Regions from separate parts of the Bradyrhizobium sp. Ash2021 genome, predicted to be linked through region 2. Evidence: predicted binding sites of a transcription regulator. Region 2 holds the regulator's gene; each other region holds the start of a gene.
What was found. Region 2 encodes LexA, which represses DNA repair genes until DNA is damaged. Its sites were predicted from a motif close to TGTTCNNNNTGTGTTCNG; they were not measured.
Positions count from the first base shown of each region.

Region 1: a site for LexA is predicted at 1,393-1,410, ahead of NL528_RS13145 (PA0069 family radical SAM protein). Genes of this name have one in related genera too.
Region 3: a site for LexA is predicted at 1,576-1,593, ahead of uvrA (excinuclease ABC subunit UvrA). Genes of this name have one in related genera too.

Region 1 covers NZ_CP100604.1:2,721,817-2,725,077, reverse strand. Annotated here, with positions in the region: gene NL528_RS13150 (VOC family protein) at 1-69, opposite strand, end outside; gene NL528_RS13145 (PA0069 family radical SAM protein) at 210-1,370, opposite strand; gene NL528_RS13140 (glycosyl transferase) at 1,562-2,131, shown strand; gene NL528_RS13135 (helix-turn-helix domain-containing GNAT family N-acetyltransferase) at 2,255-3,199, shown strand.
Region 2 covers NZ_CP100604.1:5,290,881-5,294,141, forward strand. Annotated here, with positions in the region: gene glp (gephyrin-like molybdotransferase Glp) at 1-857, shown strand, start outside; gene lexA (transcriptional repressor LexA) at 1,058-1,768, shown strand; gene NL528_RS25465 (hypothetical protein) at 1,962-2,168, shown strand; gene NL528_RS25470 (hypothetical protein) at 2,382-2,810, shown strand; gene NL528_RS25475 (hypothetical protein) at 2,944-3,171, shown strand; gene NL528_RS25480 (ComEC/Rec2 family competence protein) at 3,257-3,261, opposite strand, start outside.
Region 3 covers NZ_CP100604.1:4,722,720-4,725,980, forward strand. Annotated here, with positions in the region: gene uvrA (excinuclease ABC subunit UvrA) at 1-1,490, opposite strand, end outside; gene NL528_RS22500 (outer membrane beta-barrel protein) at 1,758-2,516, opposite strand; gene NL528_RS22505 (outer membrane beta-barrel protein) at 2,809-3,261, opposite strand, start outside.

The DNA.
Region 1 (3,261 bases), 2.6 Mb from region 2:
GCGCATATTGCTGACGCCGAGCGTGATGACGGTGAGACGCGGGACCGGCGCGGGCAGTTTTTTACTCATACAGTTTCCTCATCCGTCATTGCGAGGAGCCAACGGATCGCGCGAATGCGCGCCCGATGACAGGCTCCGCGGACGAAGCAATCCATTCTTTCTTTGCGCGGTCGCATGGATTGCTTCGCTTGCGCTCGCAATGACGACTATTAAAACAAACTCAGTTGCTGCCCGCTGCGCTTGGGCCTCGCAAAATGATCCGTCGTCAGCTTCGAGCGCCGCTTGTTGAGGCCAAGCTTTTCGCAGGCGATTTCGAACCGGCGGCCGATCATCCAGGCCATCGGGCCGGTGCCCTTCATCCGCGTGCCCCATTGCGAGTCGTAGTCGCGCCCGCCGCGCATGTCGCGGATCAGGGTGAAGACGTGGCGATAACGGTCGGGATAATTCGCCATCAGCCATTCGCGGAACAGGTCGCGCACTTCCAGCGGCAGCCGCAGCAGCACGTAGCTCGCTTCCCTGGCGCCGGCATGCGCCGCCGCATCGAGAATGCGCTCGATTTCGGCATCGTTCAGCGCGGGGATGACAGGTGCTACCATCACGGTTGCCGGAATGCCGGCCTCCGCCAGTTGCCGGATCGCCTCCAGCCGTTTTGGCGGCGTCGAGGCCCGCGGCTCCATGGTGCGCGCGAGTTTCGGATCGAGCGTCGTCACCGACAGCGCGACCTTGACCAGATTGCGTTTGGCCATCCTTGCGAGAATGTCGATGTCGCGCGTTACCAGCGCCGATTTGGTCACGATGCCGACGGGATGGCCGGCGCGTTCCAGCACTTCGAGAATGCCGCGCATGATCTTGTATTCGCGCTCGATCGGCTGATACGGATCGGTGTTGGTGCCGATCGCGATCATGCGCGGTTCGTAACCCGGCGCCGCCAGTTCCTTCTCCAGCAACTCCGGCGCGTCCGGCTTGGCGAGCAGTTTCGATTCGAAATCCAGCCCCGGCGACAGGCCGAGATAGGCGTGGGTCGGCCGCGCGAAGCAGTAGACGCAGCCATGCTCGCAGCCCCGATAGGGATTGATCGAGCGGTCGAAGCCGATGTCGGGCGAGTCGTTGCGGGCGATCACCTTGCGCGAGGTATCGATCGAAACCGTGGTCTTGAACGGCGGCAGCTCGTCCAGGCTCTGCCAGCCGTCGTCGAAGGCGACCCGGGCCTCAGCCTCGAAGCGGCCGCTGTCGTTGGACTGTGCGCCGCGGCCGCGCCGCCGTTCGCGGTCGATCGCAACGGCGCGTTCCGGAAAAGGAGTCGCACCCGCCGGTTCGGAGGGCGCCGTGACCGGCGGGTGCTTGAGGGCATGAGAGGATGCTCGGCTCATGGGTCAGTACATAGCACGCCTTGAGAACAAATCAAGAACAACGATGACGACAATCCACAACGTGAAAACAAAAACTGGATTGGAGCAGCCGTCGCCGCTCGACGCAAAAAACTGCAGCCGGACGGCTGTTTTGATTGTGACAAGATGCTAACAGTGCAGCGTTTTTCACTGTTTGAGCCATCGAAGCCTCAATGCTGAGCGTGATTATTCCGACCGACGGGGTCGAACAGCCTGCCGTCGCGACGCTGGCGGCCTTGGTGCCGGGCGCAGCGGCCGGCCTGGTGCGCGAGGTGGTGCTGGTCGACCGCGCCGGTACCGGCGTGATCGAACGGGTCGCCGACGTCGCCGGCTGCCGCTTTCTGCCATTCGAGGGAACGCGCGCCGCGGCACTGGCGGCGGGCGCACGTCAGGCGCGCTCACCCTGGCTGATGTTCCTGCACGCCGGCGCCGTGCTCGACTCCGGCTGGATCGAGGAGACCACGCAATTCATCCAGGGCGTCGCGAACAGCGGCCGGCCCCGCGCCGGGATTTTTCGCTATGCCCGCTCGCCCTATGCCGACACGGGGCTGCGCGACGGCCTCAAATTCGTGGCCCGCATGATTGCGGGTCCGTCGGCCGAACAGGGGCTCTTGATCGCCCGCGATCATTACGACCGGCTCGGCGGTTACCGGCCGGATGCCCGCCGTTCCGAAGCCCGCCTGCTTCGGCAGCTCGGCCGCCGCTCCCGCACGATGCTGCGCAGCCGCATCGTGGTCGCCTAGGCGGGCTGGCCCCCAACAAATATTGAAACCGGATTCCGCTCCAATCAGAGCCCGACAGCGCCGCCAAAATATACTTGCCAAAGTCAAATAATTATTTGACAATGGCAAGTATCGAGGCGCGCCATGACTCTACAAGATTCGGCTCCACAGGATTCCGACGACCAGATCGCGGCGGTACGCGCTTTCAATCGCTTCTACACCCGCAAGCTCGGCGTGCTCGACCAGCATCTGATGAAAAGTCCGTTCTCGCTGAGCGAGGCGCGGGTGCTGTACGAACTCGCGCACCGGGATGATTTGTCCGCCAAGGAGATCGGAGCCGAACTCGGCCTCGATGCCGGCTATCTCAGCCGGATCGTCCAGAATTTCGATGATAGCGGGTTGATCACCCGCAAGCCGCTGGCCTCGGACCGCCGGCAGTACCGGCTCGCTTTGACGGCCAGGGGACGCCAGGCTTTTGCGAAGCTCGATCGCAGTTCGCACGACGAGGTCGGCGCGATGCTGGCCGCGTTGCCGCGCGGCGCTGGCGCGCGGCTGACCGGCGCGATGGGGACAATCGAACGTCTGCTCGGCGATTCACAGGCGCCATTTCCGCCCGCGATCCTGCGCGAGCCCCGCCCGGGAGACATGGGATGGGTGGTGCAGAGCCACGGTGCGCTCTATGCCAGCGAATACGGTTTTGATTCATCGTTCGAGGGCCTGGTCGCGGAGATCGCGGCAAAGTTCCTCGCCTCGTTCGACGCCTCCCGGGAGCGCTGCTGGATCGCCGACATCGATGGCGTCCAGGTCGGCTCGGTGTTCCTGGTCCGGCATAGCGACGATGTCGCAAAACTGCGGTTGCTGCTGGTCGATCCGGCCGGCCGCGGACAGGGGCTGGGCCAGCGGCTGGTCGCCGAATGCATCGGCTTTGCGAAGGCCTGCGGCTATCGCAAGATCACGCTGTGGACCCAGAGCATTCTGGTCGCCGCCCGCAGGATTTATCAGGACGCCGGATTCGTGCTGGTCGCCACCGAGCCGCATCGCAGCTTTGGCCAAAGCCTGATCGGCGAGACCTGGGAGCGCGAATTGTAATGCATAGCGTTTTCGAGCGAAGTGGCCACCGGTTCGCGTGAAGAAAACGCGTCAAAACGAGA
Region 2 (3,261 bases):
ACATCACCATCACGGAGGCCGCGAAAACCGGCCGGCACATCCGCCCCGCCGGCGTCGATTTCCGCGAGGGCGACGTGCTGCTTGCCGGGGGAAGCCGCCTCACCGATCGCGACCTCTCGCTCGCCGCCGGCATGAACTATCCGGAACTCGCCGTCCGCCGCCGCCCGAAGGTCGCGGTGCTGGCGACCGGCGACGAACTGGTGATGCCGGGCACCATCCCCGGCCCCGGCCAGATCGTCTATTCCAACGGGTATGCGCTCCGCGCGCTGGCGCGGGCCGAGGGCGCCGAGACCATCGACCTCGGCATCGCCGCCGACACGGTCGCGGCCACCACCGAGGGCATCCGCCGGGCCCGCGCATCCGGCGCGGACATCCTGATCACCACCGGCGGCGCCTCGGTCGGCGACCACGACCTCGTCAAGCAATCGCTGGAGGCGGAGCGCGTCACCATGGCGTTTTGGCGGATCGCGATGCGGCCGGGCAAACCGATGATGCATGGCCGGCTCGGCGCAATGCGGGTGATCGGCCTGCCCGGCAATCCCGTCTCCTCCTATGTCTGCGGTTTTCTGTTTCTGGTGCCGTTGATTCGGGCGCTGTCGGGCCGCGCCAGCGTCCATCACACCAGAGAAACGGCGCTGCTCGGCCGCGATCTCGCCGCCAACGACCAGCGCGAGGATTACTTGCGCGCCCGCCTCGAGGAGCGCGCCGACGGCACGCTGATTGCAACCCCGGTCACCCATCAGGACAGTTCGCTGCTCGGGAATCTCGCTGCGGCAAGGGCACTTGTGATACGTCCGCCGTTTGCACCCGCAGCCGGTGCCGGCGCGCCCTGCGAGCTCCTGCGTTTGCCGGAGTGAAGCGCCGGGCGGCACGTTCCGGCAAAACCGGGTCCCGTTCACCGGAAATTAAGTGGTTGCGGAACATGTATCGAACATATAGTGTCCGTTCATGATTTGTTTCGAGACCTTGTGTCTAGGAACGGGAGTTTCGGACTTCCGATATCAGGCTCCCGATCTCAGGGAATCGAACGACGCGACCAACCGGGGGAATGCTCGAGATGCTTACGCGCAAACAGTATGAACTTCTGCGTTTCATCAACGAAAGGCTGAAAGAGGCTGGCGTGCCGCCCTCCTTCGACGAGATGAAGGATGCGCTCGACCTGCGCTCGAAGTCCGGTATCCACCGACTCATCACCGCGCTGGAAGAGCGCGGCTTCATCCGCCGCCTGCCCAATCGCGCCCGCGCCATCGAGGTCATCAAGCTGCCCGAGCTGTCGGGCGGCGGTAACGGCAATGGCCGCCGCGGCTTCACCCCGAGCGTCATCGAAGGCACGCTGGGCAAGGTCCGCAGCTCCGGCGCCAGTGCTTCCGAGGACGACGGCAACCGCCCGGTCGCGGTGCCCGTGATGGGCCGGATCGCCGCCGGTACGCCGATCGAGGCGCTGCAGACCCGCAGCCATACCATCAGCGTGCCGCCGGACATGCTCGGCTCCGGCGAGCACTACGCGCTCGAAGTGCGCGGCGATTCCATGGTCGACGCCGGCATTCTCGACGGCGACATGGCGCTGATCCAGCGCAACGACACCGCCGACACCGGCGATATCGTGGTGGCGCTGATCGACGAGGAGGAAGCCACGCTGAAACGCTTCCGCCGCCGCGGCGCCTCGATCGCGCTCGAGCCCGCCAATACCTCCTATGAAGTCCGCATCCTGCCGCCGAATCGGGTCAGGATTCAGGGCAAGCTGATCGGGCTTTACCGGAAGTATTGAGACCGGAAGTATTGAGCGGACGCGCTGGTCCGCTTTCGATTCCCTGCAAGGGGCGGATTATCCACCCCTGATGGATGGTCCTTCGGCAATCGTAAGGATTATCCGCGGCCCAGTCCGGCGCTAGATCCTCAGCACGCAAGCAACGAAGCGCACCCGCTTCGTCGAAAATAGCGTGCAGCACGAGGAGACAACCATGCGCAAGACCATTTTGACGGTTCTGGTTTCGGCATTGATTGCCGCATCGACGTCGCAGTTCGCTTCAGCGGCCGAACGGCACCGCGCCAACAAGGCGAACCGCGTGGTGGCCGGCGGACAATACCGCAACGCCAACAATTCAGTCGACGCCCCCGCGCCGTCCGGCTGGGCCTATGGCGGCTTCTCGGCACCCGCCGGTCACTGATCAACTCGGCAACGACAAAGAGACCCCGGCGGAGTCGGGGCTTTTTTTTGCACGCACGGTTCGAACCGAGCGCGTGTTAGCGCGTTTGTGATCTGACAGGCCTACGCCAGCCGCACAATTGCCCACAAAAGCGCGTAAGCTGTCTCCACTCTGATAGAGGCCTGTTGCCTCAACAGGAGGCACGGGTCGGCTATCTCGAATGAGGAGCATCCGATGTGTGACTATAGTCTGCACGCTATGGCAACCCGCCCCGCCAAGGTCGGAGAGACGCTGATCACCACGACATTCCGCGGCACATCGACCCGCGGATTTGCATCAGAGAGCGAACCCAATGTCGCGGTCTGCATGCTTCCCGGCACCGAGCTGGCGTTTGCCGAAGACGTCAAATACGACAACCGGTGGATCTGGACCCGGACCGTCGGCTTCCGCGTCGGCAAGTTCAACATGATTGATCCGCATGTTCGGGAACGTCACCATGACGCGGTCGAGTTTCCGGACGGAAGCTTCGTGCTGGTGACGCAGCTCTGCGAGGGACAGCGGGTCAGCGTACTGCAATTGCCGGTGACGGTGACTCATCCGATCACCGAGCGCGCGGCTCCGGCTGTCGAAACGCGTCCGGCGACGTCGATCTCGATCGGCTGATCCTTCGCCGTCGGCTTCGGCCGGCGAGCGTTGCGACGCGCGGTGAGTGAAATCGTATTGGAGCGCCTCCGGTACGCAATCCGGAGGCGCAAAAAAGCTGTGTGTTGCCGAAACATGCCAAAGGGAGTGACCGGTGGTCACCAAGATCAGTTGGCAAAAAGCCGGGCACGTCACCGAGCCCGGCCGATACATGTTCAGATTCGGATGGCTTAACGTCGCAGCAGAAGACCTGGCGATCTGGGAACAATTTCCGGATGCGACGTTTACGCTGGTCCAGATGGCGGCGGCGGCGGACGGCATGGAGGAATTTCACCTCGGCGCGTTCGAAGTGCCGGCGCATCCCTTACCGGACAGACAGTAACAGCGCCCCCCATAGCGTTTTCGAAGAAAACCCGTCAAACCAAGGACTACTCGTCGTTTTCGAAGAAAACGCATCAAACGAGAGACTACT
Region 3 (3,261 bases), 570 kb from region 2:
AGGACGCGCGCGGCGATCTCGTTCTGCTGCGCGTTGAGCGATGCCGGCACGCTCTCGAACCATTCGCCGGCGCGGCGCACCGACAATTCAGAGATTTCGCCGATATGTTTTGCCCCGATCTTGACGCACAGCGCCTCCGGCTTCAGCCGGTAGCCGTGGCAGGCCTCGCAGGGAACGTCGGAGAAATACTTTGCCAGCTCCTCGCGCGCCCATTCGCTTTCGGTCTCGCGGTAGCGGCGGTTGAGATTGGTGATGACGCCTTCGAACGGCTTCTTGGTGTCGTAGGAACGCACCCCGTCCTCATAGGAGAACTTGATCTCGTCGTCGCCGGAGCCGTGCAAGAGGGCGGCCTGCGTCTTTTTCGGCAGGTCCTTCCACTTGGTGTCGAGCGTGAACTTGTAGAATTTGCCGAGCGCGGTCAGCGTCTGGATGTAATAGGGCGAGGACGACTTGGCCCAGGGCGCGATGGCGCCTTTGCGCAACGTCATCTCCTTGTCGGGGATGACCAGGTCCTCGTCGATATGCTGCTCGACGCCGAGGCCGCCGCAGGCCGGACAGGCGCCATAGGGGTTGTTGAAGGAAAAGAGTCTGGGCTCGATCTCGGGAATGGTGAAGCCGGAAACCGGGCAGGCGAATTTTTCCGAGAACAGGATCCGCTCCGGCCCGCTCTTGTCGTGGATCTTTGCGGTCTTCTTGTCGGATTTCTTCTCGTCGGCCGCGGCCGCGGGCGCATCCGCATATTCAATCACCGCCAAGCCTTCGGCCAGCTTTAGCGCGGTCTCAAAGCTCTCCGCCAGGCGCTGGTCGATGTCCGGCCGCACCACGATGCGGTCGACCACGACGTCGATGTCATGCGGAAACTTCTTGTCGAGAACAGGCGCTTCGGCGAGCTCGTAAAACGTGCCGTCGATCTTGACCCGCTGAAATCCTTTCTTGAGGTATTCGGCGAGCTCCTTCTTGTACTCGCCCTTGCGGCCGCGCACGACCGGCGCCAGCAGATAGAGCCGGGTGCCTTCGGGCAGCGCCAGCACGCGATCGACCATCTGCGAGACGATCTGGCTTTCGATCGGCAGCCCCGTCGCGGGCGAGTAGGGCACGCCGACGCGGGCCCAGAGCAGGCGCATGTAGTCGTAGATCTCGGTGACGGTGCCGACGGTGGAGCGCGGGTTTTTTGACGTGGTTTTCTGCTCGATCGAGATTGCAGGAGACAAGCCGTCGATCTGGTCGACGTCGGGCTTCTGCATCATCTCCAGGAACTGGCGCGCATAGGCGGAGAGCGACTCGACGTAGCGCCGCTGGCCCTCGGCATAGATGGTGTCGAAGGCGAGCGAGGATTTGCCGGAGCCTGACAGGCCGGTGAACACCACGAGCTTGTCGCGGGGGATCTCGACATCGATGTTCTTGAGATTGTGTTCGCGCGCGCCGCGGATCGTGATCGCGCGCATCGAGGAGGCGTTTTGTTGGCGCTTCGCCCTGAGCACTTCATCCATATCGGCAATTCCAGGCGCGCGTCGGGCGCCGCTTTAGGGCGCGCATCGCGGGAAATCCGCCAACAAGCGCCGATGGGGTGATGCTGGGAACGTAGGAAGAACGCCGGGTGATTTCCAGTGCTCTCGGCGAATCATCAACGGTTTGTTGCGAAGCAGGTTGCAATGGCGGCACGTGGCAGCAGCTCGGCGGCATCAAAACAAAAAAGCCGGCGCGAGGCCGGCCTTTTCCAGTCGCAAGGCCCGCTGTTGCGACGATCAGTACGACGATCAGTATTTGGCGATGACCGGACCGCCAAAGCGGTAGCTGACCCGGACCGTGCCCATGTCGACATCCTGGCGGATGTTGTCGCTGCGGGTGACGGCAATGGCGGTGGCCGGGAACGTAACGTTGCGGTTGCCCATGAACAGATGGTCGTATTCGAAGCCAACGGACCAGTCCGGCGCGAAGCTGAACTCAATTCCGGTTCCGATCGCGCCGCCCCAACGGGTTTCGGTGGTCTGATTGAACACGACACCGGTTGCGGTGAAGGCGCTGGTGTATTTGTTGTCGGTGACTGCGGCACCGCCCTTCAGGTACCAGAGCACGTTGTTCCAGGCGTAGCCGACCTGGCCGGTGAACAGGCCGATGGCGTCGACCTTGGTCTGGTTGGTGTAGGGGATCACCGCCGTCAGGCTTGCAGTCGATCCCTTCAGGTCGGCCCAATCACCCTGGGCTTCGACGCCGAACACCCAACCCGCGCTCTGCCAGCGATAACCGATCTGGCCGCCGGCGAGGCCACCCGTCGCGCTGTGACAGCCCTCGGAATTCGGGGTCACCGCAGCGCCTGCAACGCTGGTGATGGTGAGGCACTCGCGGCTCGATGCGCCGCCGCCGTTGAGGCCAATGTAAAAGCCGCTCCAGTCATACGCCGCGGGGATCATCGTGGGCGCCTTGGCATAGGGCCGCGCGGCAAGGTCTGCCGCGAGCGCGGGCGCCGCCGCCAATGTCGCCAAGCCGAACCCTGCCACCAGAACGTTTCGTATCATTTTCATTCCCCTGCGATTCCCGTTCGCGTCTTTTGGCCCCAGCGCATCGCCAAGCGAACGCGTGAGATCGAAAAATTCTAGCTCAACGGGTGCGAAAAGGCCGTCACCAAAAAACCACATCCGTGGCAAAACGCCTCATTCGGGACAGGCGTGCGCAACATCCGCACACCGTCGAAATTCGATCGAAGCACGAGTCGTGCAAACAACGAGTCATGCAAACAACGAGGCGTGCAAACAAAAAGGCCGGCGCTAGGCCGGCCTTCTCGTCTCGAATTTTGGCGCGTTGCGAAGATCAGTACTTCGCGACGACCGGGCCACCCCAGCGGTAGTTGACGCGGACGGTGACGAGATCGACATCCTGACGGATGCGGTCGGTGCTGAACAGGGTGCCAGCAACACCGGCGACGCCGTTGTTGAGGAAGGTGGTGGTCTTGTCCTGCATGAACAAATGATCGTATTCGAACGCAGCCGACCAGTTCGGAGCAAAGCCGTATTCAACGCCGACGCCGACCGTGCCACCCCAGCGGGTTTGGTCGTTGGCGTCGGATACCAGTAGGTTGGTGCCGGTTGCGAACGAACGGAAACGATCCGAAGTCACGGCAGCGCCGCCCTTCAGGTAGAACAGCGCGTTGTTGGCGGCGTAACCGACCTGACCGGTGAACAGGCCGAACGCGTCGATCCGCGACTCGTTTCTGAAGAGCGGGAAGGCCAGGCTGACATTGCTGCCCTTGAAGTCGGCCCAGTT